DNA from 4 places in the Paeniglutamicibacter sp. NPDC091659 genome. Region 2 is predicted to be linked to each of the others. Evidence: riboswitches for the same ligand, from Rfam matches in the RefSeq annotation. Region 2 holds a riboswitch; each other region holds the start of a gene.
What was found. Region 2 has a riboswitch for thiamine pyrophosphate ahead of thiC (phosphomethylpyrimidine synthase ThiC). Riboswitches for the same ligand answer to the same signal wherever they lie in the genome.

Region 1 (7,453 bases), on a different contig from region 2:
GCACGATGCCGGCGCCGCCGGCCACGCCGGCGGGGATGGTGTTGATCAGCACGCCGAACTTCGGCAGGAACGCCAGGGCGATGGCGACCATGCCGGCAATCCAGTAGGCGGCCGTCGAGTAGACGCGCGAGGAGGCCATGACGCCGATGTTCTCCGCGTAGGTGGTGGTGCCGGAGCCGCCGCCGAAGCCGGCGATCACTGTCGCGGCGCCGTCGGCCATCAGTGCGCGGCCGTTCACGTCGTCAAGTTCCTTGCCGGTCATCAGCGCCACGGTCTTCACGTGGCCGACGTTCTCGGCGATCAGCACGAACACCACGGGCAGGAACAATGTGAGGGTGTCCAGGTGGAAGGTGGGTGTGGAGAAGTGCGGCAGCCCGATCCAGGGGGCGTCGCCGATCTTCGAGAAGTCGACCTGCCCCTGCGCCCAGGCCACCAGGTAGCCGACGATGATGCCCAGCAGGATGGACAGGCGCCCGAGCATGCCGCGGAAGAACACCGTGGACACGACGATCGCAAGCACCGTGGCAAAGGTGGTCAGCGGGACTTCTGTGATCTTCTCGGTGGTGGTGGTGGCCAGGTTCAGCCCGATCAGCGCGACGATGGTGCCCATGACCACCGGCGGCATCAACGCGTGGATCCAGCCGGTGCCGGCCTTCTGCACGATGAGCCCCACGATGAACAGGCAGGCGCCGGCCATCACGATCCCGCCGAGTGCCCCGCCCATCCCGCGCGTGGCCATCGCCCCGGTGACGGGCGCAATGAACGCGAAGGAGGAACCCAGGTAGCTGGGCACCCGGCCCGCGGTGATGAGCAGGAACAGCAGGGTGCCCAGGCCCGTGAACAGCAGCGTGGTGGTGACCGGGAAGCCGGTGATCGTCGGCACGAGCACCGTGGCGCCGAACATGGCCATGACGTGCTGGACGCCCACCCCGATGGTCTGCGGCCAGGCCAGACGCTCGTCGGGCGCCACCGCGGTGCCCGGGGTGATGGTCTTGCCGTTGCCGTGCAGTTTCCAGCCAATGCCGAATCGGTTGCTCATGGGTGCCTTCCGGGCGCGAGAGTTCAAGATGGGTGGTGCCAAACGGGTAACACGAAGAACGAAACGACGGGAAACCCGTTTGGCATTTTACCCACCGGTTCAGCGATCGGCACCCTGGCGGTCGGCGGCCGTCTGCGCGAAGAAGTGCAGCTCGTGGGCGCTGGAAGCCTCGAAGGCCGTCCACATGTCCCGGCGCGTCCGCGCGTCCGCCGCGTCGAAGAGCGTCCGGCAGACCTCGATGGCCTGGGCCGTCGACTTGTCGAACTCGGGGGAGGAGTAAGTGGACAGCCAGTCGTTGTACGGGTGGGCGGCGTGGTTCGCCGCGGCCAGCCGCGAGCCGACGTCCTGGTAGATCCAGAAACACGGAAGCAGGGCCGCCACCAGCACCGCGTAGTCGTTGGAGCACGACACCAGGTGGTTCAGGTAGGCGGTGGTGGTGCCGCTGGGTTCCGGCACACGCTCCTGAAGCCGCCCGCGGTGCAGCGTGAGTTCCTCCTCCAGGCAGCCGCTGGCGTTCGCCGCCCAGAACCGCTGGTCCTCGGTGGCCGGTGCCAGCTCGGAGGCCCGGGACATGACCCGCGCATAGGTGCGCAGGTACAGGGAGTCCTGCCCCAGGTAGTCCTCGAAGTCGGCACGCTCCAGCGTTCCGTCCTTCAGCCCGCGGATGAAGGCGAGGTCGTCGATTCCCCCGCGGATGGATTCGATCGCTTCCCACCACAGCCACATGGAGTCGTCGGCGGTGGCCAGCGGTTCGCCGGCCCAGAACGAACCCAGGTGGTTGATCGGGCCGTTCCCGCTGCCGACCCGCAGCTGGTCGGCCCCGGCGATCGCGGCGGTCAGCCAGCACTTGGACGCGATGAGCGACTCGACCCAGTCGCCGGTCCGCGCGTAGTGCGTGGCCAGGGCCGAGGAGAAGGAACACCCGGTGCCGTGGGTGTTCCGGGTGTCAAGGCGTGGGGAGACGACCTCGTGCAGCACCCCGTCGGCGTCGATGAGCGCATCGGGGCAGTCGGACCCGGCCAGGTGGCCGCCTTTGGCCAGCACCAGCACCGAATAGGTCGCGGCGACCTGCCGAGCCTGGGAAATGACCTCTTCCCAGGTCGTTGCGACCTCCGCGCGGGCGATGACGGCCAGCTCGGGGATGTTCGGGGTCAGCACGTCGGCGTGTTCCATGAGCCGGCGCAGGGCGTCCTCGGCGTCGGCGTCGAGCAGCCTGTCGCCGCTGGTGGCGATCATGACAGGGTCAAGGACCACCGGAACCGGGGCAGACAGGCGCGTTGCGGCCAGCCAGTCGGTGAGCGTGTCGATGATCCCGACGTTTGCCAGCATGCCGATCTTGATGGCGTCGATGGCCACGTCGTCGGACACGGCAAGCAGCTGTTCGCCCAGGAATTGCGCCGGCGGCACATGGACGGCCCGCACCCCGTGCGTGTTTTGGGCGGTGAGCGCGCTGATGACGGCCATCCCGTAGCCGCCGCAGGCGCCAATCGACTTCAGGTCGGCCTGGATGCCGGCGCCGCCGGAGGGGTCGGAACCGGCAATGGACAGGATGTTCTTGATGTCTTGCGTGAGGTCTTCGCTCATCGGGATGCCCCTGCCCAGGCGGCTTCCCACGTTGTGAGCAGTTCGGCGCTGGCCGCCTGCGGGTCCTCCGCCGAGCAGATGGCGCGGACCACGGCCATGCCGGCGGCCCCGCCGTCGACGATGCCGTCGATGTCGACCAATCCGAGGCCGCCGATGGCCACGCACGGCAGCGTGCTTTGGCCGACCGCGCGGGCCAGGCCCGCATGGCCGAGTGGTTCGGGATGGTCCTTCTTGGTGGGGGTCGCGTGGACCGCCCCGACGCCCAGGTAGTCGATGGTTCCGGGGAAGCGGGCGTTGAGCTCGCTGGCTGCGGCGATTTGCGCGTCCTTTGAGGCGCTCAGGCCCAGCACCGCATCGGGGCCGATCAGCGCACGGACCAGTTCGGCGGGGATGTCGGACTGGCCGATGTGTACGCCCTGCACGCTGGCACCCGAAGCTCGGGCGGCCAGGTACACGTCGACGCGGTCGTTGACCAGCAGGTCGGCCCGTCCCTCTGTGTGCACGGAGGACTTGCGGACCACCTCCAGGAATTCGGCCGCAGGCATGTCCTTGCAACGCAGCTGGACCGTCTTGACGCCGCCGGCGACAGCCGCGGCAATGATTTCGTCCAGCGGCCGGCCGGCGGTCGAGGCCGAATCGGCAACCAGGTAAACGCTGAGATCCCGCATCAGGAAAGCACCGCCTTTTCCATCAGTTCCTGCGGGCCGACCAGGGCCAACGCATCGAGGAAGTTCACCGCGAAGGAGCCGGGCCCGTTGCTGAGCAGTTCCGCGCGCTCGGCGGCTGCCGAGTAGAACGCGTGCGCCGCGACCGTCGCGACCAGCGCGTCGTCGTGGACGGCAACGAATGCGGCACAGATGGCACCGAGGGCGCAGCCGCCACCGGTCACGCGCGTCAGCAGGCTGCTGCCGCCGTGCACCAGCACGGTCCGGGCGCCGTCGGTCACCAGGTCCCGTGGACCGGAAACCGCGACCACGGCTCCGGTGCGCAGGGCCAGGGAGCGGGCGTGGGAGGCTGCGGATTCCACCGAGTCCGTCGACTCGACCCCGCGGCCGCCGGTGCCGGACTCCGCCAGCACCATGATTTCGGAGGCGTTGCCGCGGATGACGGTCGGGTTCAGCCCGCGCAGCTCGAAGGCCAGCTCGGTGCGGACCCGCAGGGCCCCCACGGCCACCGGGTCCAGCACCCACGGCGTGCCCGCGGCGTTGGCGGCGGCGACGGCCTCAAGGGCTCCGGCGCGCTGTTCGGCGTAGGGGGTTCCCAGATTGACGAGGGTTCCGGAGGCGATCGCGGCAAAGTCGCCGGCCTCCCCGGGCAGGTCGGCCATGGCCGGCGAGGCGCCGGCGGCCAGCAGCACATTGGCCGTGAAATTGGTGACCACAGTGTTGGTGATGCACTGGATCAGGGGGGTGGAGGCGCGCAGGGCCGACACGCAGTCGGCCAGCTCGCCGGGGCTTACAACAAATGAAGGCGCAATGGATTCCATTAGCAACATCCCTCCGCTAGTACGAACTAGATCAGGTGCGACGGGTCTTATCTCAGTTGGTGCGCATGCGCGCCAACACCCCGTGTCACTAAGCGCGAGCCTACCCCACGGTCGGGCCCTCGGTGCAACTACATTTCCTCCGCCGGCGTTTCGGGTCAGGCCCGCCGGGCGCGGCAGGCTGTCGGAGCAGGCGGCCGCGCCGTAGGCTCTGGGTATGGGCATTTTTCCTTACACTTCCGAACCCGTGGCTCCCCTGGAGAGCGCGGCGTCGAACGAGCTTGAGCTACCCCGTGTCGTCGCGGAGAATCCGGCAAGGATCGTCGAGATCGTCGACGCCATGCACGACGTGGTGGCCACGCGCCTGGCGCACCCGAGGCGCTTCAGGGCATCGCAGCTCAAGGCCCTGGAACGCATGCTGGATGCGCACCAGCAGGACTTCATCGATGCGCTGGCCGACGACCTGGGCAAGGGCGCGGTCGAGGCGAAGCTGACCGAAATCGACATGGTGCGCGCCGAGATCGACCACGCCCAGCTGCACCTTTCGGAGTGGATGGAATCCAAGGCGGTGAAGATCCCGCTGGCGCTGCACCCCGCGGCGGCCAAGATCGAGCCGCAGCCGCTCGGCGTGGTGCTCATCATCGGCGCCTGGAACTACCCGCTGCAGCTCATGCTGGCCCCGCTGGTTGCCGCCATCGCCGCGGGCAACGTGGCGGTGCTCAAGCCCTCGGAGCTGGCCCCCGCCACGTCGATCGCGCTGGGGAAGCTGATCCCGCAGTTCCTGGACCAGCGTGCCTACGCGGTGGTCCAGGGCGGCGCCGGCACCAGCAAGGTCCTTCTGGAGCAGCAGTTCGACCACATCTTCTACACCGGCGGGGAAAAGGTCGGGCGGATCGTGGCCCGTGCCGCGGCCGAACACCTGACGCCCGTCACCCTTGAACTGGGCGGCAAGTCCCCGGCCGTGGTGATGGACGGATCCCACGCGGCCGTCGCCCGTCGCCTGGCCTACGGCAAGTTCATGAACGCGGGCCAGACCTGCGTGGCGCCCGACTACGTGCTGGCCGTCGGGAATGCGGCCGAGACCCTGGAAAAGCAGCTGGCCAAGGCCATCACCGGGTTCTACGGAAAGTCCCCGTTGGAGAGCCGCGACTACGGGCGGATCGTCAACCGGGCGCACTTCAACAGGCTCGTCTCCTACCTGGAGCAGGGGGAAGTGGTGATCGGCGGCGGATACGACGAGGCGACGCTGAAGATCGAACCCACGGTGATGATCAACGTCGATCCGGATTCCCCGCTCATGCAGGAGGAAATCTTCGGGCCGATCCTGCCGATCATGAAGGTCGAGAGCTTCGACGCTGCGGTGCGCTTCATCAACTCGCGCCCCAACCCGCTGGCCGCCTACCTGTTCAGCGAGAACCCGCGCCTGCAGTCGTCCTTCGGCGACCAGGTGCGTGCCGGGGCGATCGTGCACAACGCCCCGAACCTGCACCTTGCGGTGCCGTCGCTTCCCTTCGGCGGGGTCGGGGCCTCCGGCATGGGTTCCTACCACGGCCGCCACGGCTTCGAGCGGCTCTCGCAGATGCGCCCGGTCATGGTCAAGACCGCGGTGGTCGACACGCTCAAGGCGATCTACCCGCCGTACACCTGGGCGAAGAGCAAGATCATCGACAGGCTGCTCTAGCCCAACCAGAAGCAGCCCAACCAAAAACAGGCGCACCAAAAAACCGGCGGCCGGCGGGAATCCATGTCGATTCCCGCCGGCCGTTTAGCGGTTTCTAGCCGAGCACCGAATCAACGATCGTCTTGGCCTCGGCCTGCACCCGGGCCAAGTGTTCGTCGCCGAGGAAGGACTCCGCGTAGATCTTGTAGACGTCCTCGGTGCCCGACGGGCGCGCCGCGAACCAGGCGTTTTCGGTGGTGACCTTCAGGCCGCCGATCTTCGCCCCGTTGCCCGGGGCCTCGGTCAGCCGCGCCGTGATGGGTTCGCCGGCAAGCTCGTCGGCCGTGACGTCGGTTGCCGACAGGCTGCCGAGCTTTGCCTTCTGCTCGCGGGTGGCCGGGGCGTCGATGCGCGCGTAGCTGGGCGCCCCGTGGGTTTCGGCCAGGCGTGCGTAGTGCACCGACGGGGTGGAACCCGTGGTTGCCGTGATTTCGCTGGCCAGCAGGGACATGATGATGCCGTCCTTGTCGGTGGTCCAGGTGGTGCCGTCGTGGCGCAGGAACGATGCGCCGGCGGATTCCTCGCCGCCGAAGGCGCCCGAGCCGTCCAGCAGACCCGGCACGAACCACTTGAAGCCCACCGGGACCTCCACCAGCTTGCGGCCGAGGTCCGCGGCGACGCGGTCGATCATGGAGGAGGACACAAGGGTCTTGCCGATCGAGGCGTCCTTGGACCAGCCGCTGCGGTTGGAGTACAGGTACTCGATGGCCACGGCCAGGAAGTGGTTCGGGTTCATCAGCCCGGCATCCGGGGTGACGATGCCGTGGCGGTCGGCGTCGGCGTCGTTGCCCGTGGCGATGTCGAAGGAATTGCGCTGTGCAATCAGTGAGGCCATGGCGGAGGCCGAGGAGCAGTCCATGCGGATCTTGCCGTCGGTGTCCAGCGACATGAACGCAAAGCGCGGGTCGACCTGGGTGTTCACGACGGTGAGGTCGATCCTGTGGGTTTCGGCGATCGCGGCCCAGTAGTCGACCGAGGCCCCGCCCATCGGGTCGGCGCCGATGCGCACGCCCGCGTTGCGGATCGCGTCCAGGTCCAGCACCGAGGGCAGGTCGTTGACGTAGGAGGCCATGAAGTCGAAGGCACCGATCTTGCCGGTCAACCGGGCGGCGCCCAAGGAGGTCCGCTTCACGCCGCGCAGCCCGTTGGCCAGCAGCTCGTTGGCGCGGTCGGCGATCCAGGAGGTGGCGTCGGTGTCCGCGGGGCCGCCGTGCGGCGGGTTGTACTTCAGGCCGCCGTCGGCCGGCGGATTGTGCGACGGGGTGATGAGGATGCCGTCCGCGCGGGCGGCCGCAGGGTCGGCATTGTGGGTGAGGACCGCGTGGCTGAGCGCCGGGGTGGGGGTCCAGCCGTTGCGCGCATCGGCCAGGATCGCCACGCCGTTTCCGGCGAGAACCTCCAGGACGGTGTCCTGGGCCGGGTCCGAGAGCGCGTGGGTGTCCTTGCCCACGAAGACCGGCCCGGTGATCTTTTGCCCGGCCCGGTACTCGACGATGGCCTGGGTAATCGCGGCAATGTGGTCCTCGTTGAAGGACCCGTTCAGCGAGGAGCCGCGGTGCCCGGAGGTCCCGAAGACCACCTTCTGGGCGGGGTCGGCCGCATCCGGGTGGATCGAGAAGTAGGCGTC
Region 2 (7,453 bases):
GAGGTCAACATCGAGGGCGGCTACATCCTGATGACCCCGCCGGAAGGCCTCTTCGAGATCAACCGCGAGGACGCCGCCGACGAGAACCCGGGTCAGGAAGCCTAGCCCCGATGCGCATCGATGTCGTCTCCATCTTTCCCGAGTACCTGGCAGCGCTCGATCTTTCGCTGATCGGCAAGGCCCGCCGCGAAAACCTCCTGGACCTGAACGTCCACGACCTGCGCGACTACACCCACGACCGCCACCGCACGGTGGACGACACCCCGTACGGCGGCGGCGCCGGCATGGTCATGAAGCCCGAGCCCTGGGCGGCCGCGCTGGGCCGCATCGCCACCGAATCGCCGGTGGCCAAGGGCTCGGGCGACAAGCCGATCCTGATCGTGCCGTCGCCCGCGGGTGCCGTGTTCAACCAGGAAATGGCCTACGAGCTGGCCGAGGCCGAGCACCTGGCTTTCGCCTGCGGGCGCTACGAGGGCATCGACGAGCGCGTCATCGAATCCGCCGCCGAGGCCTTCGACGTCCGCCCGGTCTCCATCGGCGACTACGTGCTCAACGGGGGAGAAGTGGCGGTCCTGGCCATGGTAGAGGCCATCGGCCGGCTGATCCCCGGCGTCATCGGCAACCCGGAATCCCTGGTCGAGGAGTCCCACTCCGACGGCCTGCTGGAGTACCCGGTGTACACCAAGCCGGCCACCTGGGAGGGCCGCGAGGTCCCCGAGGTGCTGCTCTCGGGCAACCACGGAAAGATCGCCCGCTTCCGCCGCAACAAGCAGCTGGAACGCACCGCGGCGCGCCGCCCGGACCTGATCGTGCAGCTGGACGTCGCGACGCTGAACCGCCACGACCGCGACACCCTGTGGCACAGCGGCTTTGCCATCGTCGACGGCAAGATCGTCGCCAAGGGCGAGGCCGGGCAGGTCTAGGTCGAACAGGATCAGGGTCCGGTCGTAGTGGAGCCGGTCGTTGTGGCCTGGCTCGGTGATCCGGCGCTTTCGAGCAGCTGGACCACCGAGCTTTGCTTTAACCGGCGGGCGTGGTCCAACGCGGTCAGTCCCTGGGGGTCCTTGATGCCCAGGCCCGCCTCGTCGTCGATCAGCATCGCCACCACCTCCTGGTAGGGCTGCGACCCGTCGCCCTGGGTGACAGCCTCGAGCAGGCAGGTCAAGCCGCGGTCGTTCACGTGGTTCACATCGATGTCGTTGTCGATCAGGATCTCCACCGTTTCGGCGTAGCCATGCTCGCAGGCCGGGATCAGCGCGGTGTTCCCGTTGCGGTTGGTGGCGCGGAGGTCGGCCCCGTGCTCCAGGGTCAGGACCAGGATTTCGGTGAGCCCCGCGGCTCCGGCATAGAGGAACGCCGAGTCCCTCAGCTCGTCCTTCGCGTTCACGTTCGCGCCGTGCTCCATGAGTTCGCGCGCCGCCTCGATCGCGTTGGCCCTGGTTGCGGCGAGCAGCGCCGTCCGCGCGTCCTCCCCGCGGTAGTCCACGGGGGCGCCGGCCTCCAGCAGCCTGCCCACCTCGGCCGTGTCGTTGACCGATGCCGCGTGGATCAAGGCATGTCCCAGGACCGCCGCGGCGTCGGGATTCAAGGTTGCCGTGGGCGGGGTCGCCGGTGCCACGGACCCCGGCACGCCCGAGGTGGGGATGCCGCAGGCGCCGAGGCACAGGAGCGCGGCAATGACCGAACACGTGACCAGCTTCCGTACCGCGGGCGTCTTGGACATGGCCTCATCCTATTTCGCGGCAGGGGCGTGGTCGAGGCCATCGGGCGTCAGATTCCCGGCGCCAACGGCAACCTTGGTCCTCTGGCCTAGCGTCGCGCCCCGGCCTCCCGCAGCAGCCGGGCCACGGCGCCTTGCTGCATCCGCAGCGCATGCCCGAGCGCCGTGGTGCCTTCGGAATCCTCGATGTCCAGGTCCGCGCCGGCCGCGATCAGCAGCCGAACGACTTCCTGGTGGGCCGTGCCGCCGTCGCCCAGGACGACGGCCTCCAGCAGGCAGGTCCAGCCCAAGTTGTTCACGTGGTCCACGTCGATCCGGGTTGCCAGGAGCAACCCGATGGTTTCAAGGTGGGCGCGTTCGCAGGCGGGGATCAGCGCCGTGCCGCCGTAGCGGTTGATGCTGGCCACGTCGGCCCCGTGCTCGAGGGTGAGCGCCAGGATTTCGTCCAGGCCCTCGGCCCCGGCGTAGAGGAACGCCGAATCGGACATCGCGTCCTTGGCATTCACGTCGGCCCCCGCAAGGACCAGCTCGCGCACGGCCTCCACGGCGTTGGCGCGGGTCGCCACCACCAGCACCGGCCGATCCCGTGCATCCCGGTGGTCGGGGTTGGCCCCGGCCTCGAGCAGCCTGCGCACCCCGGGGCCGTCGTTCGCCACGGCCGCGGCCAGCAGCGCCGGGCCCAGCGCCGCGGCATTTTCGTTGGCGGTTTCGGGTGCGGCCCCGCGCGTGGGTGCCGGGGTTTCCGGAGCCCCGGTCTCCGGGGTGCTGCAGGCGCTCACCGCCAACAGCGCAGCAAGCAACGAACCAGTGGTCAGGACGCGAACCGGGCGTGGAAGGGGCATGGGCCCCATACTAGTTTCGGACCGCCGACGTGGTCGAGGCCCGGGACGTCCCGTGCCCCCGCGCCGGCCTGCTGCGGGGGAACACGGGACGGAATCCCGGTCTAGACCTTGGCCGGGACTTCCAGTTCGGGCAGATAGACCTTGCCCCCGGAGGCCAGGAACTCCCGGCTCTTGGCCCGCATCCCGTCGTACATCTGGGCGATGGCGGCCTGCGACTCGGCCGACCCGTACTCGTCCCTGATGTCCTGGCTGATGCGCATCGAGCAGAACTTCGGGCCGCACATGGAGCAGAAGTGCGCGGTCTTGGCCGGCTCGGCGGGCAGCGTCTCGTCGTGGAAGGACTCGGCGGTGACCGGGTCCAGCGACAGGGCGAACTGGTCGCGCCAGCGGAACTCGAAGCGCGCCTTGGACAGGGCGTCGTCCCGCGCGGAGGCACCCGGGTGCCCCTTGGCCAGGTCCGCGGCGTGGGCGGCGATCTTGTAGGTGATCACCCCGGTCTTCACGTCGTCCTTGTTCGGCAGGCCCAAGTGCTCCTTGGGCGTCACGTAGCAGAGCATGGCCGTGCCGTAGCGGGCGATCTCCGTGGCGCCGATCGCGCTGGTGATGTGGTCGTAGCCCGGTGCGATGTCGGTGACCAGCGGGCCGAGCGTGTAGAAGGGCGCGCCCTTGCACAGCTCCTGCTGGCGTTCGACGTTCTCCCGCACCAGGTGGAACGGGATGTGCCCGGGGCCCTCGACCATGACCTGCACGTCGTATTCCCAGGCCCTGGCCGTCAGCTCCGCGAGGGTGTCCAGCTCCGCGAACTGGGCCGCGTCGTTGGCGTCGGCGATCGATCCGGGGCGCAGCCCGTCGCCGAGCGAGAACGCGACGTCGTACTGGGCGAAGATCTCGCACAGCTCGTCGAAGTGCGTGTAGAGGAAGTTCTCCTGGTGGTGGGCCAGGCACCAGCCGGCCATGATGGCACCGCCGCGCGAGACGATGCCGGTGACCCGGTTGGCCGTCAGCGGCACGTAGCGCAACAGCACGCCCGCGTGGATGGTCATGTAGTCGACGCCCTGCTCGCACTGCTCGATCACCGTGTCGCGGAAGATCTCCCAGGTCAGTGCGTTGGCCTCGCCGTTGACCTTTTCCAGAGCCTGGTAGATCGGCACGGTGCCGATGGGAACCGGGGCGTTGCGGATCAGCCATTCGCGGGTGGTGTGGATGTCGTCGCCGGTGGACAGGTCCATCACGGTGTCGGCGCCCCACCGGGTGGCCCACTGCAGCTTGTCGACCTCCTCGGCAATGGAACTTGTCACCGCGGAGTTGCCGATGTTGGCGTTGATCTTCACCAGGAACGCCTTGCCGATGACCATTGGCTCGGACTCGGGGTGGTTGATGTTGTTCGGGATGATCGCCCGGCCGGCCGCGACCTCGCTGCGCACCAGCTCCACGTCACAGTTCTCGCGCAGGGCGACGAAGCGCATTTCCGGGGTGGTGATGCCCCGGCGGGCGTAGTGCATCTGGGTCACCCGTTTCCCGGGATCCGCGCGCCGGGGTTCCGGCTTGGCTCCCTTCCACTCGGCCGAGGCGGCCCCCCGGCGCATCGCCGACTTGCCGTCGTCGAGCAGGTTGCGTTCGCGGCCCGCGTACGTCTCGGTGTCCGAGCGGTCCGCGATCCACGGCGCGCGGAACGGCGGCAGCCCCACGACCGGGTCGCTGCCCGGACCCGCGGTGCGGTACACCCGCAGCGGGGCGTTGGGCTGGCCGCCGGGGGAGGGTTCCAGCGCGATCTCGGTCACCGGGACCCGGATCCCGGAATCGGCATCCTCGAGGTAGGCCAGCGAGTGGGACCTCAGGGATTGGGTTTCGGTTGCCTCGGGGGCGTCTTGGGCAGGGTTGATCGTTGTTTCGATGGTGCTCAAGGAGTACTCACTTCCTTCGCCGGCATTACCCGGACAGGTTCAACGGTCGCAAGCTGCGTCAGCTCGATCTCAGCCCCTGCAAGGGCTCCCGTGTGGTCGTAAGTGAAGCTACAGCACATTCCGCCGAAGGGTCAAATGTAACGTCGGACACGCGTGGCGCCGCCTCGACACCGAGCCGTGGGTGCCGCCGATCGCCCGGCGACGGCGGAACGCGGGTCGGGTGTGCCGAAGAATCGCGACCGCGGGAGCAGCTCCCGGGGTGCCGGACTTCGCCGCATGGCCGGGAGTATGGCAAAATGGATTCTTGGGTCTACTGGGTTCTGCTCCTGCCGCAGGGGGAACGAGTCAACAGTTGATCCGCCGAGGATCCGCAAACGGGTCCCGGTACCAAGCTTCGGAACACCAAATCTTTCTGCCGTCGCGCTTTTGTGCGTCGGGGAAAATAAGTGTCCCGTGTCTAAGGTAGGTGACCTGCGGCGTCTGCCTAGGAGATGCATTCATGCATATTCTCGACTCTGTCGATGCAGCCTCGCTGCGCACCGATGTCCCGGCTTTCCGCCCGGGTGACACCGTCAAGGTTCACGTAAACATCATCGAAGGCAAGAACTCCCGTGTCCAGGTCTTCCAGGGCTTCGTCCTTGGTCGCCAGGGTGACGGCGTTCGCGAAACCTTCACCGTTCGCAAGGTCTCCTTCGGCGTCGGCGTAGAGCGTACCTTCCCGGTACACTCCCCGGTCCTCGAAAAGATCGAACTGGTTTCCCGCGGCGACGTTCGCCGTGCGAAGCTGTTCTACATGCGCGATCGCCACGGCAAGGCTGCGAAGATCCGCGAAAAGCGCGACTTCCGCACCGCCAAGTAGTAAGAAAAGCGAGAACCTTCGTTTCCGCCTTCGCGCGGTCACGGGGATCCATCGTGGATCAACCTACAGAATCGGAAAGTTTTTCCGCTTCAGCAAAGCGCCGGTCCCGTTCGCGGGGCTGGCGCTTTGCCGTTGGCGCCCTCATGGCCGCGGCAGTGATCACCTTGGTGATCCGTGCAACGATCATTGATTTCTACTACATCGGTTCCGCCTCCATGGAATCGACGTTGAACCCCGGTGACGGGCTCTTGGTGAACCGCCTTGCCTACAAGTCAGAGCCCATCAAGCGCGGCGACATCATCATTTTTGACGGCCGTGGCTCCTTCCTGCCCTATCAAAGTCCCAATGCCGTGGATTCCCTTGCCTGGGCACTTCGCCTTGCCGGCAACGACTCGGTGTACGTCAAGCGTGTCATCGGCGTGGCAGGGGACACCGTCGCCTGCTGCGGGCCGGACGGCAAGCTCAGCGTCAACGGCCATCCGCTGGATGAGCCCTACCTCTATGCCGGCGACAAGCCCAGCGAGCAGGAGTTCACCGCCAAGGTTCCGCACGGCCGCATTTGGGTCATGGGCGACCACCGCTCGGTCTCCGAGGACTCCCGGGCGTTGCTCGGTGCGCCCGGCGGCGGCATGATTTCTGTCGACAGGGTCCTAGGGCAGGCCCGTGAGGTCATTTGGCCGCTCGACCGCAAGCGTCCCGTGGGCGACGGAACCACGGAGCCAGACACCGCATCGGCGCCCGAGTAGCAGCCAGGCCCCTCGGATTCCCCGCCACACATGAGCGGTTGCGGGGCTCCCAAGGTGTCGCCGCAATAGTGGCGCCGGGACTTCGTTCCCGCATGGCCTCGGGTTAGAGTGACACCCTGCGGTCAAACGTTGCTCGTTTTGTGCCCGGTCCGGATGTCCCCAACGCATCCGAGAATGCAACATGCCGGACACCACCTCGATGGGGAGAACACCACATGCACGAATCGTCACTGACCTTCCTAAGGCGTGCCGGTGTTGCCGCCGCCACCGCGGCCTTCGTGATGGGCAGCAGTCTCGTGGCCGGACCCCCGCCGGCAACCGCCGGGCAGACGTCGAATCCCGGCGTCACGACGCTAACCGCCATCACCGCGGCCGCATCTGATGTTCGGGATGAGGATTTGCCCCAAGGGCTTGCCGAGGCGGTGAAGCGCGACCTGGGCATGGGCGTCGAAGAGTTCAGGGCCCAGGGCGAGCTCGTTGCCGTTGCGGATCGGCTCCGCACGGATCTACGGAAGGCAAAACTCAAGGGATCCTTTGCCATTGAGGGCAACAAGATAGCCGTCAAGGTCGGTGTTGCTGCACATGCCGCCGTCACCCAAAAGCTGGACACGCTGACGCGGGGCACCGGGGTCGAGCTCGCAATTTCCACTGACGAAGCGAGCACAGCGTCCGCTTCCGCGACTGCCCCCGCACCGACCAAGAAGAGTCCTACGGACGTCGATGAGCTGTACAGGGCGTACGTTGCGTCGGTCGATCCAGACACGCTCAGCCAACTCCAGGCGGTCATGGAGACCGCCGACGGCTTCGTGATCCGCTCCGGCGGAGGCGCCAAGGACGCACCTGCCCGTCCCGCCGCGCGCGTCCTGACGTCCGGCGGCAATCTGACCCCGGAGGAATTCGCGACCCAGTACCCCGATGTCAGCATCCACGATGCCGAGGGACCCGCAACCGTGTCAGCGTCCAACGACGTGCTCGGCGGTATGGCGTACAGTGCGCCATTCGGCCAGGGCTACACCTTGTGTTCGGTGGGTTTCAACGGTTTCAATGCCACTGGCGCCCGCGCCGCACTCTCGGCCGGCCACTGCACGCGTGACGGGCAGATTGATCAGGTCTTTGTTGCCGAGCACAGCGCACCGGATGCACTCGTGGATCCGAGTGCCCCATTCGGTGCCCCATTCGGTTCCTTCGGCTTCTCCCAATTCGGTGGCCCCGGCAACACCGCAATCCTTACCGACGGCACACATGTGCTTGGAAACATTGGCACCGACATTTCGGTGCTGGACAAGATCGATCCTTCACTGCGGCAGCAACCGCTAGTCACCGACTGGAAGAAAGGCGTCGATGAGCGTGATTCCGGAACCAAGGTTACGGGAGTGGCAAGC
Region 3 (7,453 bases), on a different contig from region 2:
TTCGACAATGCCCCTCCACCAATCCCGAACACCCTCTTTTTCACAACCCGTCGCGAGGCTGGCCGCGGCAATAGACGGCCGATCAGGACCAAACCCAGCCCACCCATGCAGCATGCCAGGAGGATGCCGGTCGACGGTGTTGCGGCCACCAAGTAGGTCACGAAATTGGCCACCAGGCCCAGCGTCGCGGCCACCATGCCAAGAAGAACCACCATGCGCGGCAGGTCGAATCCGGGCCCGACGCTTTCGCTGTGTTTCAGGCATTCTTCCCACCAGGACGGCTGCACCGCACTTGGCTGCGCAAGCCGTCCCGTAGATGCGGCGGCAAGAGGAACCCCGGACGAAGGAGGCGGGTTGCTTCCTGCAGAGGCCGAAGAGGCAGGGAACAAAGGTTCCGTCGAACTCGACATGGGCACGTCATCGGACACCCTTTCGGGCTGCAGCGGCCCCGACACATGCCGCTGCCCGGGCGCCCGCAGTACATCGGGTTCGGGAATCCGTTGCGGGGCGGCCCCGCGTTCAGCCGGCTCGAGGACTCCTTCGGGTGACGGGTGGGTCAGCAACCAGAAGTCGTAGTCGAAGCGCCGATCGGGGTCCCCGACGATGGACCAGGCGTCCATGATCCGCTCGGTCAGCTCCGCATCGGCGCCATAGCGCCACAGGGCCAGCCGTGCGGCGGCCTCGATTTGGTTGGGGGATGCGGAACGCCCGACCCCAAGGTACTGATAGTGATCCACTGCTTCTCCCCCAGGAAAACGGCCATCAACTCTCCCAGAGTTGCCCATAAGGGGACCGCGCACAAGAGGAACGGGGAGGGGAATATTTCCCCGAAACCTTGCGGAACGGACCGTGCCAGACCCGTTTGGGGTCCTCGCCGATCATCGAACGACCGCCCCGAGGGCGCCCGATAGAACCCGGAAAGGAACTACCGGTCCGCGCCGGGGAAACCAAGCTTCCAGGCATCGATCCCGCCCTCGAGGTGCAGAACGCCGCCGTAGCCGGCAGCGGCGAGGGCTTCCAACGCCTGCCCGGAACGTACACCCGCCTTGCAGTGCAGGATCAGCGGAACGTCCCGAGGAATCCGCCCCAGCGACGTCCCGTCCTTGATGCCTCCCGCCGGCACCAGCACGGATCCTGGGATGCGGGCAATTTCGAATTCCACAGGTTCGCGCACGTCGACCAGGACAAAGTCGTCCTCGCCCGATTCCCTTTTGGCCAGTCTGGTGGCCAGCTCTTCGACGCTGATCACCGTGCCGCTCGCGACAGCCTCGCCGGCCGGCTCGGGGAGCCCGCAGAAGGTTTCGTAGTCGACAAGTCCGGTGATGGGATCCGCTTCCGTGTCCTTGGATATGCGCAGCTCACGCCAGCGGGAGGAAAGCGCATCGAAGACCAGCAACCTGCCCAACAGCGTTTCGCCGACACCGGTGATGAGTTTGACGGCCTCGGTGACCATCATGGCCCCGATGGATGCGCACAGCATCCCGAAGACCCCGCCCTCGGCACAGGACGGGACCGAGCCCGGGGCCGGCGGATCCGGGTACAGGTCCCGGAGGTTGGGTCCGAACTTGTCCCAGAAAACGCTCACCTGACCGTCAAAGCGGAGGATGGAGCCCCAGACGCAGGGTTTGCCCAGCAATGCCGCGGCGTCGTTGACCAGGTACCGCGTGGCGAAGTTGTCGGTTCCGTCCAGGATGACGTCGTAGCCCTCGAAGACTTCCAGCACGTTGGTGGAGTCCAACCGAACCTGGTGAAGCCGTACCTCCACCCCGGGGTTGAGACCTGCAATGGAGTCCCTGGCCGATTCCAGCTTGCTGCGCCCGATATCGCCCACCCCGTGGATCACCTGGCGTTGCAGGTTGCTCAGTTCCACCTGGTCGTCGTCAACGATCCCGAGGGTTCCGACGCCGGCCGCAGCCAGGTACAGCAATGCCGGGGAGCCCAAGCCGCCGGCCCCGATGACCAGCACTTTTGCATTGCGCAGCCGCCGTTGCCCTTCGAGCCCGATCTGTGGAATCAGTGCATGCCGGGAGTACCTTTCGCAGTCTTCCGGGGAGAGCGGAGGCCCCGGCTCAACCAGTGGCGGTAGTTTGAAAATGACATTATTTACAGAGTTGCTTGCCATTGATTCTCGATTTCATTGGTATTTTTGCAGAACGACATCATGATTGTTTACGACGAGAAAAGCGTTAGATAACGTGTGTAAAGGACATGCTTTTCTGGGCATTTTTTGCAAGAAAAGATTATTTATCGTCGTTGTAAAATGCATTTCTACGTCGATCGACGCCGAGAAAAAATCACAGGCGAACGCGACCCTCCATGGCGGAGGAAGCCAAAGCGTGCTCGCGCTTGGGAATGCGTCCGGCGAGGGCGGCCAGCCGGCCGCCGAGAACCGAGTGCTTGAAGGCCTCGGCCATCCGGACCGGGTCTTGGGCTCGGGTCACGGCTGAGGCCAGCAAAACCGCGTCGCACCCCAATTCCATGGCCAATGCAGCATCCGAAGCGGTGCCGATCCCGGCATCGAGAATGACGGGGATTCCCGCCCGCGCCACGATCAATTCGATGTTGTGCGGATTCAGGATGCCCAGTCCCGTGCCGATGGGCGCACCCAGCGGCATGACCGCGGCCACCCCGAGCTGCTCCAGGCGCAGCGCCAGCACCGGGTCGTCGTTGGTGTAGGCAAAAACCTTGAAGCCGCGGTTCACCAGCTGTTCGGTGGCCTCGACCAACTCAACGGCGTCGGGAAGCAGGGTGTGCTCGTCCGCGATGACCTCAAGCTTCACCCAGTCGGTTTCCAGTGCCTCGCGGCCCAGTTCAGCGGTCATGAGCGCCTCGCGGGCGGTGAAGCATCCCGCGGTGTTGGGCAGCACGCGGATGTTGTTCTCGAGCAACAGGCCGAAGAGGTTGTTTCCACCGCTCGTCGCGGCATCGGGGGCGGTGTACCTGCGCATGGCGACCGTGGTGAGTTCGGTGCCCGAGGCGACCAGCGCCGCTCCCAGTCCCTCCAGGCTCGGGGCGCCGCCGGTGCCCATGATCAGGCGGGATCCCAGCGTGACGCCGTCGATGACCAGTGGGTCGGTCTGGGTGAGTACGTTGTTCATGATTCGCTGCTTTCTTCCAGAAAATTGTGTGGCGACAGCGCCGGCCGCCGGGCCAAGGGGAGCGTCAGCCGCCCTGCACTGCGGTGACGATTTCCACCTCGTCGTTGACTTGGAGTCCGGTGGAGGACCACTGGCTGCGCGGGACGATGCCCGCGTTCAGCGCCACGGCGACACCCAGCCTTCCGCCGTCGGCAGGGTGCCCGGTGGGCAGCAGGGTCCGGCCGGTCAGCTCGGCGATCAGTTCGGACAGGGTGCTTCCGGCGACCAGGGGACGGGTGGTGCCGTTGAGGTGGATGGTGGTCATGAAGTCTCCTGAAGGTGAAGGGCAGGTGAGAAACGGTCGGGGCGGAAACGGTCCCAGGCGGGGTCGCTCCTGCCGTGCAACAGCTCGGTGGCGATGTGGGCGGCAATCGGCGTCAGCAGCACGCCGTGCCTGAAGAAACCGGTGGCGAGGATGAGCCCGGGGATGTCCGTTCCGCGGGGATCGGCCACGCGGCCCAGCAGCGGCGCGTTGTCCGGCGTACCCGGTCGGGCCCGGGCGGTGGTTTCCAGCAGTTCGAGCTCGGCCACCGCCGGCAGGAGCACCTGGGCGTCCCGCAGGAGTTGGTGGACGCCCCCGGCACTGACCCCGGCGGATCCGTCCTCCCGCGAGGTCGCGCCGATGACCACGGTTCCGTCGCTGCGCGGGACCACGTACACGGGAAGTCCGCGGACCTGGCCGCGCAACGTGGCGGTGACCAGCGGCCGCAGGTTTTCGGGCACGCGCAGCCGCAGGATGTCACCGTACACGGGCCGCAGCGGAAGGCGCAGGCCCTCCGGCAGTCCGCCGAGGTGTGCGGCGCCAAGCCCGTTGGCCACGACGACTTCCTTGGCATGGACCTCGCGTCCGTCCGCAAGCAGCACCCCGGTGATCCGGGAATGGGTGTTCTCGGGGTCCTCGTGCAGCAGGGCGGCGGCGTTGGCGGCCACCAGGCAACCACCCTGCGTCGCGGCGTCGCCATCCTGGTCAACGGCCAGGCCGTCGAGGATTGCCCGGGCCACCGCGCGGGGATCGACCTGGTGGTCGCGCGGCACCAGGTAGGCCGCGGCAAGGTTCGGGGACAGCAGGGGTTCGAGTGCCCGGGCCTCCCGGAGGCTGAGCCGGCTGACCTCCAGGCCGTGCCGATGCTGCGCCTCGCACAGGTCGGCAAGCGCCTGGCGATCGGCGGGGTCGGCACCCACCACCAGCGTCGGCGTGGTCGAAAAGCAGCTCCCGGCCGGGCCCGTGGGCAGGGTTTCGGCGAAGGCCGGCCAGCGCCCCGCGGAGGCCAGCGTCAGTTCCAGCAGGTCTTCTTCCTGGTGGTGCAGCTCGCTGACCGGCGCCAGCATGCCGGCCGCGGCAAAGGTCGCGCCGGTTCCGGGGACGGGGTCGATGAGCACCACGCGGTGGCCGGCACGCCGTGCCTCCCACGCGATGCCGAGGCCCACGATTCCGCCGCCGACAACGGCAAGATCGGTGGTGATGTGGTCGGACAGGGTGCACGACATGAAGGCTCCTTCCCTACGCCGGCATGATCCGGATCAGGTTCCACGCCTTCCGCGTCGGAAGGCGTCTGTCGGTCGGCGCTCAAGGCGCCCTCTCAGCCAGCATCACTGGCTCCCGCGGTACGAAACCCAGTGTAGGGGATACGAGCCGGCCCACGCCGAACATGACGCCATGCCGTTCCGGTGGATCGGGAGGTACCCGCCCGGTCACCGTGGCACCGCGGGCAGGCGCCCGGACAGTCAGTCCCCCGGCGCGGGGGAGGTTGCCACGAGGTGGTCGCTGATCGCGCCGAACATCGCTTCCGCGGCCGGCCCCTCGAACGGGTCCACCGGCAGCGCGGTGGAGGAGAGCTTCACCCCGACCACGCCGCTTGCGCGGTTGATGTAGATCATCTGGCCGTGGATGCCCAGGCAGAAGGCCGCGTCCCGGTCCCCGGAGGGGAACCAGAACTGGCTCCGGTACATGCCGCCGGGCATGTCTTCCTCGTGGTCTCCCGCGGCGAAGGCCTCCCGGGAGTCAGCTCCCCCGGCGAAGATGTCATCCGCCCAGGCCCGGTCCACCACGCGTTGCCCGGTCAGCGACAACCCGCCGTCCCTGACCATCGCCCCGAACCTGGCCAGGTCGCCCAGCGTGGCGCAGATGCCGGCGTCGAACACCCCGGTGCCGTCTGCGTCCTGGACGAGGTAGGCGTCGTTTTCGGCGCCGATCCGTGACCAGAGCAGCTCCGAGGCCAAGTCCGCGAACGGCTTGCCGCCGGCCTCCTCGCAGAGCCAGCCAAGCACGTCGGTTTCGCAGCTGCGGTAGGCGAAGCTGCCGCCGTGTTCCCGCTCGCGCTGCAGGCTCCGCAGGAAATCCTTGAGCGTCTCGGGGGCTCCCTGAATCGGCGGCGCCCAGCCGATCGCCCGGTCGAGTTGCCGTACCTCCGACGCGGGGTCGAGGTATTCCTCGGAGAACCTGACGCCGCTGCGCATGTCCAGCAGGTCCCTCACGGTGGCGCCCTCGTACCCGGTGCCGCGCAGCCCTGGGATGCAGTGCTCGATTCCCGTGGCGACGTCGATGGCGCCGGAGCCGGCCAGGGAGCCGACGACGCAGGACACCAGGGACTTGCTCACCGACATCAGCAGATGGCGGGTGCCTGCACCCATCTCCCCGAAGTACTCCTCGGTGACCAGCCGGTCCCCGTGCAGCACCGCCCACGCGTCGGTGCGGGTCTCCGCCAGGATCTCGGCGACGCTCAGGCTGACGCCGCCGGGCAGCGGCACCTCAAGGGTCCTGAGGTCCCGCGGATGCCTGGCGAGTTCCGCCGCCGGGCCGGCGGCGCCGATGGTTGCGCTCGGGAAAAGCTCGTCCATGTGCTGGAACGACCAGCGCAGGTGCTCGGGTTCCTGCCATTGCGCGGCGGTGGGACGGTGCTGCTCGGTGGTCTCGGTCATGGGTTTCTCTCCTGTCGGGGGGGGCTGGCTCGGATTCGGGGCCGTACGGCGCTAGCCGGCCAGGCCGGACGCGGCGAGTTCCGCGTCGTAGGCGCCCTGCCCTGCCACCACGGTGCGCAGCACGCGCGCGGTGAGCAGCACGTCGTTGCCCTCGGTGAAGGGGTCCGCGTCGATGACCACGAAGTCCGCGGCGTACCCGGCGGCCAGGCGTCCGTGGGTGGCGCCGTCGCCCACGGATTCCGCGGAGTCGCGGGTGGCGTGGATGAGCGCGCTGGCCAGCGGCAGGGCCAGGTCCGGCTCGACGGCGCCGCGGGCGGGATCCAGCGCCGAACGACGGGTCGTGGCCACGTACAGGTTCGGCAGCGCCGCGTGGGGCGCCGTCGGTGCGTCGGAGGAGAACGCCAGCAGGGCGCCGGCAGCCTCGTACTCAGGCCAGGCGAAGCCGCGTTCGGTGCGCTCGTCCCCGAGCATCGCGTCCCAGTTCTCGCGCACCGCCGAGTCGGTGTGCACCGGCTGCATGGACGCGGTGACCCCGAGCTCCGCCATGCGTTCGGCGGTGCCGGGTGCGGCGTACTCAAGGTGTTCGATCCGGTGCCGGCGGGCCCGCGGTCCGTTGAGGTTGATGGCGTGTTCGATCGCGTCGAGGGCGATGGTGCTGGCCGCGTCGCCGATGGCGTGCACGGCGACCTGAAGCCCCGCGGCGTCCGCCGCGGCGAGAACCGGCTTGAGATGCTCCAGCGGCCAGATCGGCCCCTCGTTGCTGCCGTCGAAGTACGGTTCGTGCATGGCTGCGGTGCATGCGTCGATCACCCCGTCTGACACGAACTTCACGCCGACCACCCGGAATCCCGGGCCGAAGTCGCGGGCCGCCAGTTCGGCCGCGCGCCGCACCTGGGCGATGTTCGCCGCCTCGTTCCCGGTGTTTCCAACAAGCCAGTGCGCCGCCAACCGCAGCGGCAGCCGGCCGCCGCGGCGTTCAAGGGCACGTTCGATCGTGGCCAGGCCGATCTCGTCGAAGGCCATGTCCACGGCGCCGGTGACCCCGGCGGCGAGGTATGCGTCGATGGCCCTGTCGATGGCGAGGTCACGGTCCGCGTCGCTTGTCACGGAGGCCAGATATGGCCACACAATCTGTTCGACGGTGGTTTCCAGCAGCAGGCCCGTGGCATCCCCGTTCGAGTCGCGCACGATCCGCCCTCCGATCGGGTCCGGGGTGTCGCGGGTGATCCCCAGCTCGGCAAGCGCCGCGCTGTTGACCCAGCAGGAGTGGTAGTCGTTGCTGTCCAGGTACACCGGAACCCCGCCGAGCACCTCGTCGAGCATGGCGGCCGTTGGCCGGCCCTCGGGAACCGAATCGAAGAGCCAACCGCGACCAAGCACGCGGGCGTCTTCGGGTG
Region 4 (7,453 bases), on a different contig from region 2:
CGTAGTAGGACTGCTGTGCCCGGTGTACCAGGAACTGGTCCCCCTTTTCGCAGACGAACAGTTCCACCGCCACCCCTCGCTGGGCGGCCGTGGTGATGGCGTACAGCAGCGAGTCGTCGGGAACAAAGTAGGGGCTGGTGATGGAGAGCCGTTCGGTGGCCGAATAGATCAGCGTGTTGAACAGCCGGAGGTTGTTTTCCGCCTCGAAGCCGGGCCCGCTGGGAACCAGCTGGCCGATCGCCTCGCCCGCGTTCGGGCTCTCGCCGATGGATGTCTCCACGTCTGCAATGTCCTGCAACAGGTTTTCGTCGCTCTCCTGGGACCAGTCGGTGGCAAAAACCACGTCGAGGCTGGAGACCAGCGGACCGTGGAGCTTGACCATCAGTTCGACCCATTCGCGGCCGGTGCTGTGCGAGGAACCCCTCTTGTACCCGGGCTCGATCAGGTTCTGGCTGCCGGTGAAGGCCACATGCCCGTCGACCACCACGATCTTGCGGTGGTTGCGCAGGTCGGGGCGCCTCCACTGGCGTTGGAACGGGGCCAACGGCAGCATCCGGCGCCATTCGATGCCGGCCCCCGTCATCCGGCGGGTCAGCGCGAAATAGCCCTTGACGCGAATCGTCCCCAGGTGGTCGAAGAGCACGCGCACCTTGACCCCGCGGGCCACAGCACGTTCCAGTGCCTCAAGGATCGGGCCGACATAGATTTCGTCGTCGCCCATGATGTAGAACTGCACGTGGACGTAGCGCCGGGCCCTGTCGATTTCACGGCGCATCTGGTCCAGGGAGTCGCCGTAACCGGTGATGAACTCGACGGCATTCCCCTCCTGCAGCGGAAGCGCCCCGAGCGCCTTGTTGAGCGCCACCGCGGAGAGCACCCAGTCCGGGGCATCGGGCACGACCTGGTCGCCGATCATGTGCTGGGTTGTTTCAAGGATCGATTCGTTGACCCGCTTTTGCCGCTCGATCCGCCGGCGGGAGAGCCTGGTGTTTGCGAAAAGCAGGTACAGTGCCAAGCCCACCACCGGGATGAAGAAGATCGCCAGCAGCCATGCCATGGCCGTGGTCGGGCGGCGGTTGCCCGGAACGATGCCGATCATGGTGATCCGGATCATGATCTCCACGGTGACGGCAACCGACCACAGGGCTGCACCGACGTTTAGCCCATCGATGCCAAAATCCATGAATTCCTCCTTGCCAGCACCGCCTTACGGTGTACCCATCAGACTACCTTCAACGCCTGCGGCGACCGAGAATTCCCTCCCCCGCCGGTGCCGATTCCCGCTCCGGGGGCTTCGCCGGCGGTAATCTGTAACCATGACTGCACTTGTGTTCCTTGACCCTGCCTTCCCCGCCGGCCGCATCGCCGACGCAACAACGCCGCAGCTCTCGGTGCTCGACCAGGGCGTCACCCGCGGTGACGGGGTTTTCGAGTCAGCGCTCTACACCGGCTCGGTGGTCCGCAAGATCGATGCGCATCTGGCCCGCCTGCGGGTGTCGGCCGAGACCTGCGACCTGTCGGTCCCCGAAGAGGAAGCCTGGCGTGCAGCCGTCGCCACCGCGGTTGAAGCGTTCGACGCAAGCACCCCGTGCGACGAGGCCGTGGTGAAGCTGATCGCGACGCGCGGCACCGAGGGAACCGGCCACGGAACCTGCTGGGTCACGGTCTCCGCCGCCCCCGAACTCGGACGTGCCCAGCGCGAAAGCGGGATCAGCGTGATCCTGCTGGACCGCGGCTACGACTCGACGGTCGCCGAGCGTTCACCCTGGCTGCTGATGGGCGCCAAGACCCTCTCCTACGCCGTGAACATGGCCGCCCTGCGTCACGCCAAGAAGAACGGCGCCGACGACGTCATCTTCACCTCCAGCGACGGAATCGTCCTGGAGGGTCCGACCTCCACGGTGCTGCTGGCCCACCGCGACGGCGACATCAAGCGCCTGATCACCCCGACCCTGGAAACCGGCATCCTTCCCGGAACCACCCAGGGCGCGATCTTCGATGCGGCCAAGGCCGCCGGCTGGGAACTGGGCTACGGCCCGCTGACCCCCGAAAACCTGATGGATGCCGAAGGCGTATGGCTGGTCTCCAGCGTGCGCCTGCTGACGCCGGTGAATTCCATCGACGGCGTCGCCATCGCCCGGGACGCCGAGCTTCACGCGGAGCTCACCGCCATGGTCAACTCGATCGGCTAGGGGACGGCATGAGCGGGGGATTCGCGGTGGTTCCCGCCGCTTACGTGCTGCTGCTTCGCGGCGACCGGGTGCTGCTGCAATTGCGGCAAAACACCGGCTTCATGGATGGGCATTGGGCCTGCGCCGCAGCCGGTCATGTGGAGGCCGGGGAATCGGTCGTCCAGGCCGCGGTGCGCGAGGCCATGGAAGAAATCGGCGTTTCCATCGCCCCGGAGGCACTCACCCCGCTGAGCACCCTGCACCGGACCAATGGCGGGAACCGACAGCTGGACCAGCGCGTCGACTTCTTCTTCTCCTGCGACCTGTGGGAGGGCGAGCCCGGCATCCTGGAGCCGGAGAAATGTGCGGACCTGCAGTGGTTTTCCCTGGCCGACCTGCCGGATCCGATGCCGCCCCATGAGCGTTACGTGCTCGAGGGTTTGCGCAAGGGAACCCTCGCACCGATCGCATCGCTCGGGTTCAACGGCTAGCTTCCCGCTGCGCGGCCGGCGGGAACCGAACGACCCAGCAAACGGGGGCCTTGGCCCGGGACACCATGCCCGGGCCAAGGCCCCCGTTGCCGGAATCGCCTGCGCGATTTACGTCCAGACGAGATTCCAGGTGCCCGTGAGCACCGCACCGAGAATAGCCGCGGTGCCGAGCAGGATCCCGAAGAGCACGATCCAGAGATCCCGCGCGGTGAAGACCGAATCGCGCACCCAGGTCCGTGCCGAGGTTCCGAATCCCTTGGCTTCCATGGTCACGGCAAGGCGCGAGGCGCGCCGGATCGCCTGGACCAGAAGCCCGAAGACCTGTCCCAGGTTCGCCCGAACTCGCTGGCCGAGCGATCCGCGGCTTCCCACGCCCCGGGCCCTCCGGGCCATGCCCAGGGTTGTCCATTCCTCGATCAGTAAACCCAGCAAACGCATGCCGGCCAGTGCCCCGAGGACAAAGCGGTGCGGCAGTTTCGCCTTTTGCGCAAGGGCGTTGGCAAGGTCGGTCGGGTCGGTGGTGAACAGCACCAGCACGGCCGGCACGGCGACGGCGAAGGCACGCAGGCCGGTGGCGGCACCCGCGGCGGCCGAACCCTCGGTGATGGTGAAGATCCCCAGATTCAGCAGCACATCCCCGGAATCGTTGCCCACCAAGGCCGTGCCCCAGGCGGCAAAGATCGCGGCCAGCAGCAGCGGCCATGCCCTGGTGAAGAACTTCCCCAGCGAAAGCCCCGCCAGCGGCAGGAGCAACACCGTCACCACGACAACCAACCCGCTGCTGACCCAGTCCATGCTGGCCACCAGCGGGATGGTCGCCAGGCCCACGGCCAGCAACTTGGACAGCGGGTTTGCCTTGCCCAGGAAACTGGCACCGCCGCGCGCGTCGGATTCAAGCAGTCCGGTGCGTTTTTCAACGTCTCCGGCTTTCCGGGGCTCGGCGCTGATGAAGAATTCCTCGGCGCCCAAGGCCCTGGCAAAGTCCACGTCGTGGGTCACCGCAATGATCGCCGTGCCGCGGGCCAGCTCCTCGCGCAACAGCATGGCAAGTTCCCGCCACGTGTTGGCGTCCTGCCCGAAGGTCGGCTCGTCGAGGATCAGGATGGCCGGGCTGGAGGCCAGCACCGTGGCCACCGACAACCGCCGCTTTTCGCCGCCCGAAAGGGTGAACGGGTTCGCCTCGGCAAGGTGCTCGAGCCGAAGCCGCTGCAGGAGTTCGTCGACCCTCCGCTCGATGGACTCCGCGTCGAAGAGCGGTTCCCGGGTTCCGGGTTTCACGGCATGGCTTGGGCCGAAGGCCAGTTCCTCGCGGACCGTGGCGGCCACGAACTGGTGTTCCGGCTCTTGGAAGACCGAACCGATGCGGCCGACCAGCTCGGTTGCACGCCAGTTGTAGGGGCGCGCCTCGGTGCCGTCGGCGAGGTCCATGGTGGCCAGCAGGCTGCCCGAGACCTGGGGCAGGAGTCCGCCCAGGGTCAGCGCAAACGTCGACTTGCCGGCGCCGTTGGCCCCGCGGATGCACCAGGCGTTGCCGCCGGTGATGCGGAGGTCCAGGTTGCCGGCGGCAATCGATCCGCCCTTTTTCCGGGCGACCGACAGGTCCTTGGCCTCCAGCAGGACGGTGGCGTCCGCCGGGGCCGATTCGATGGCCCCGATCGTTGGCGAGCACCCGGGTACCCAGACGCCGGCCGCGATGAGTTCATCGCGCACCGGGCCCGGCGCAAAGAGCGTCTCCGGGCTCCCGTCATGCGCGACTCCCCCACCGGGTTCCAGCACGATGACCCTGTCCATGTGCGGCGCCCAGGCATCGAGGCGGTGTTCGACGATCAGCAGCGTTGCCCCGGTGGAATCCAACGCCCTGATGACAGCATCGCGGACTTCAAGGACACCTTCCGGGTCAAGGTTCGCCGTGGGTTCGTCGAGCAGCACCAGGCCAGGTCCCATGGCGAGGATTCCGGCGAGGGCCAGCCGTTGTTTTTGCCCGCCCGAAAGCGCGCTGGTCGGATGGTCCAGCGGAACGTCCAGGCCAACCGCGTCGAGTGCCTCGACAATCCGTCGCTGGATCTCTGCGGGCGGCACCGACAGGTTCTCGGCGCCGAAGGCCACGTCGTCCCCGACCCGGGCCTGGACCACCTGGGTTTCAGGATCCTGCTGCATGAGACCCACCAACCCGCGGCCCTCGGACGCCGGTCGGCCATCGAGCAGGAGTTCCCCGGAGGAATATGCCTCGTCGTCTTCGTGTAGGACCCCGGCCAGGGCATAGAGGAGCGTGGATTTGCCGGCACCGGAGGCGCCTGCCAACAGCACGCGCTGCCCCGCGGGAATCTCCAGGTCAAGTCCCCACAGTGCCGGGTTGCTCCGGTCTGCGTGACGCCACCCCCAGTCCTTGGCGGTGACCGACACGGCCGCACCGTGCATGTCCGGCGTCGGGGTGCCGGAGCCGTGTTGAAGCGTTGAAGGGGTGTTCATGGCTTCGGGCCCTTCCTAGCCGAACGTTGGTTCGGTTGCCGCCTTGCGGCTGGACAACGCGCCCAGTGCACCGGTCTTGGCCAAGGCACGGGTGGCGTAGAAGGACAGCAGGCCCGCAATGACCAGGCCGGAGATGGTCATGAAGGCAACGTAGGTCAGCTGCATGGCCATGGTGTATTCGGGGAACCAGCGGAAGATGAAGGCGTCGTTGATGCCGCCAAACAGGCCCGTTGCGGCGCCGGCGAGCAGTGCCACGGGCAGGTTCCAGCGGCGGTAGCGGAACGCGGCGAAGACGGCTTCGGCGCCCAGACCCTGGACGAGTCCGGAAGCCAAAACCGTCAAGCCGAACTCGGAACCCAGCAGCGCGCTCACCATGGCGGCGACAAGTTCGCAGAAGAGGGCTGCTCCGGGCTTGCGGATGATCAGCGCGCCCAGGACCGCGGGGAACAGCCACATGCCAGCAACCAGTGCGGAGGATGGCGGGAATGCCAAGAACAGGAAATCCAGGACGTGGTGGGTGTTGTTCCATGCCCAGAAGATGACGCCCGAGGACACCGCGATGACCGCGGCAATGACGATGTCGACGACACGCCACGAACTGGTCCTGGGTGCTGCGTTGCTTTGGCCGTTACGGCCTTCGATGGTGCTCATGATGATGATCCTCCTTGGATACAAGGAGGGGAGGGAATGCGTTTTTCGGCGCACCCCTGAGAACTCGACTTCCTTCGCCGGTACTAGCCGGGGCAGGTTCGAGGGTCTGCGGCTTTCCGCACTCTCAGCGCTTTTGCATCGGCCTAGACCGCGCAGCGCTCCCCTGTCGTGATTGTTTCAGTCCTGTCATGCTACCGCAGGCTATGCTGGAGCAGGTACCGTTGCCGCAACATATTGGGAGCACCCGTGAACAGCTTGATGAAACTACTTGGCCCGGCCATCACCATCGCCGCAGGATTCGTTGGCGGAAAGATCGTCGACAAGCTGTGGGTTGGATTTACGGGCCAGCAGCCGCCGAAGCACGGAAACAAGGAAGCCCAAGCGGAAGCCACAATGCGCCAGGCCATCGGGTTTGCCCTGCTTTCGGCAGTCACCGCGGCGCTGATCCAGGTGCTCACCGACCGTGGCACCCAGAAGGCGATTGCCAAGTTCACCAAGAACTCGTAACTTACTGACTTCCAGGACCCGAAGAACTTTCTTCGGGTCCTTTGTCTTGCGCCGAAGAGCAACGTCGCGGATGCCACGGATCGGGCCCGCCGGATCCGATCCGTCGTCGGGATGCGTATAGTCCACCAAACGGGATCGGCAGTCACACCCCACGTGACGCTACGGAGGACACCCTATTTTTGGGTGTCCTCCGTAGCATCAGCTGCAGGGTCCGGCGCTACCCGCCATCCCGGCTCTGCTTTTCCGCTTAGGACAGCTCGGCGCAGAGGTCCCGTTGTGTTCCGGAAGCACTGAGCAATGTAGTACGACCGTCATCGAGGTCAAAGGTGAAGACGATGCGTCCCGTGTACTGGATTGCCGACGGCGCTTCTACCCCCGGGACGTTTGACGCGTCCGGAGGGGGAAACAGGATCAGGCCGGTGCTTCCCCTCGACGTGATGGTCACGACGTTGTCAGCGTCGGGGGCCGACGTATGCTCGGACGTTCCGTTGGTTTCGAAGGACACGGATTTCCCGGTGTCGGCGTTCGTGTAGGTCAGCAGGTAGCCCTTGCCCGAGATGATCTGGCTGCCGTTTGCGAACGACTTGATGCGCGCCTTGGCGCCGGTCCCGGCAACCCCCAGCGCAAAATCACAGGCAGCCCCGGCGGGGACCACCACGCCAGGCGGAAAGTCCGGCCGGGGCGGCGGAGGTGCTGCGACAGCTGCCGACGATACGGCGAGCAGCGCGGAGGTAAGCAGGGCAGCAGGTGCAAATCGACGAACGGTGGTGCGGTTCATGGGTCTCTCCGTTGTTCGGGGGCCGTTGCAAAAACCTGGCATCCAAGCCCATGGAATCCTTGGGTTCCGAGGCCTTGGCATGCACCAAAGCCAATCCCAGGTACTACTCCTTTACAAGAGAGATCTGTACTCGCTTTTCTTCTTTTCCGCTGTGCTGGATCCATCGAATGCGCCCTGCAACCACTGAACGCCACGTCATCGACGGGTATAACCGAGTCTTGGCATGGAGCCTCGTTGCCTCGCCGCCAATGGCGCTCTCGGCCGACTGTTCTTGATTGTGACCGGTTGCCAAGACCCGCTGCGGGCACCTAGTCGATGAAGTCGGTGCGGTCCGCGGGCGGGTTTTCGCCGTGCTCCCGGCCTTCGCGTTTGCCGGCAGCCTCGAC

Region 1: it holds a riboswitch for thiamine pyrophosphate, as region 2 does, so the genes downstream of both, thiM (hydroxyethylthiazole kinase) here and thiC (phosphomethylpyrimidine synthase ThiC) in region 2, are expected to answer to the same signal.
Region 3: it holds a riboswitch for thiamine pyrophosphate, as region 2 does, so the genes downstream of both, thiO (glycine oxidase ThiO) here and thiC (phosphomethylpyrimidine synthase ThiC) in region 2, are expected to answer to the same signal.
Region 4: it holds a riboswitch for thiamine pyrophosphate, as region 2 does, so the genes downstream of both, ACIQLF_RS15285 (ECF transporter S component) here and thiC (phosphomethylpyrimidine synthase ThiC) in region 2, are expected to answer to the same signal.

What each region holds. Positions count from the first base shown of each region.
Region 1 is NZ_JBIVTO010000001.1:29,897-37,349, reverse strand. Features, by position in the region: gene ACIQLF_RS00190 (uracil-xanthine permease family protein) at 1-1,039, opposite strand, end outside; gene thiD (bifunctional hydroxymethylpyrimidine kinase/phosphomethylpyrimidine kinase) at 1,139-2,623, opposite strand; gene thiE (thiamine phosphate synthase) at 2,620-3,291, opposite strand; gene thiM (hydroxyethylthiazole kinase) at 3,291-4,109, opposite strand; TPP riboswitch at 4,101-4,202, opposite strand; gene ACIQLF_RS00170 (aldehyde dehydrogenase family protein) at 4,324-5,787, shown strand; gene pgm (phosphoglucomutase (alpha-D-glucose-1,6-bisphosphate-dependent)) at 5,882-7,453, opposite strand, start outside.
Region 2 is NZ_JBIVTO010000002.1:518,103-525,555, reverse strand. Features, by position in the region: gene rimM (ribosome maturation factor RimM) at 1-105, shown strand, start outside; gene trmD (tRNA (guanosine(37)-N1)-methyltransferase TrmD) at 111-923, shown strand; gene ACIQLF_RS07465 (ankyrin repeat domain-containing protein) at 935-1,723, opposite strand; gene ACIQLF_RS07460 (ankyrin repeat domain-containing protein) at 1,810-2,562, opposite strand; gene thiC (phosphomethylpyrimidine synthase ThiC) at 2,664-4,466, opposite strand; TPP riboswitch at 4,461-4,568, opposite strand; gene rplS (50S ribosomal protein L19) at 4,966-5,325, shown strand; gene lepB (signal peptidase I) at 5,469-6,071, shown strand; gene ACIQLF_RS07440 (S1 family peptidase) at 6,287-7,453, shown strand, end outside.
Region 3 is NZ_JBIVTO010000001.1:136,622-144,074, reverse strand. Features, by position in the region: gene ACIQLF_RS00655 (NERD domain-containing protein) at 1-737, opposite strand, end outside; gene moeB (molybdopterin-synthase adenylyltransferase MoeB) at 926-2,122, opposite strand; gene ACIQLF_RS00645 (thiazole synthase) at 2,295-3,098, opposite strand; gene thiS (sulfur carrier protein ThiS) at 3,163-3,402, opposite strand; gene thiO (glycine oxidase ThiO) at 3,399-4,625, opposite strand; TPP riboswitch at 4,619-4,750, opposite strand; gene ACIQLF_RS00630 (serine hydrolase domain-containing protein) at 4,863-6,056, opposite strand; gene ACIQLF_RS00625 (amidohydrolase) at 6,108-7,453, opposite strand, start outside.
Region 4 is NZ_JBIVTO010000008.1:109,093-116,545, reverse strand. Features, by position in the region: gene cls (cardiolipin synthase) at 1-1,183, opposite strand, end outside; gene ACIQLF_RS15300 (aminodeoxychorismate lyase) at 1,317-2,192, shown strand; gene ACIQLF_RS15295 (NUDIX domain-containing protein) at 2,201-2,662, shown strand; gene ACIQLF_RS15290 (ATP-binding cassette domain-containing protein) at 2,771-5,131, opposite strand; gene ACIQLF_RS15285 (ECF transporter S component) at 5,147-5,782, opposite strand; TPP riboswitch at 5,835-5,957, opposite strand; gene ACIQLF_RS15280 (DUF4235 domain-containing protein) at 6,029-6,289, shown strand; gene ACIQLF_RS15275 (hypothetical protein) at 6,537-7,067, opposite strand; gene mnhG (monovalent cation/H(+) antiporter subunit G) at 7,376-7,453, opposite strand, start outside.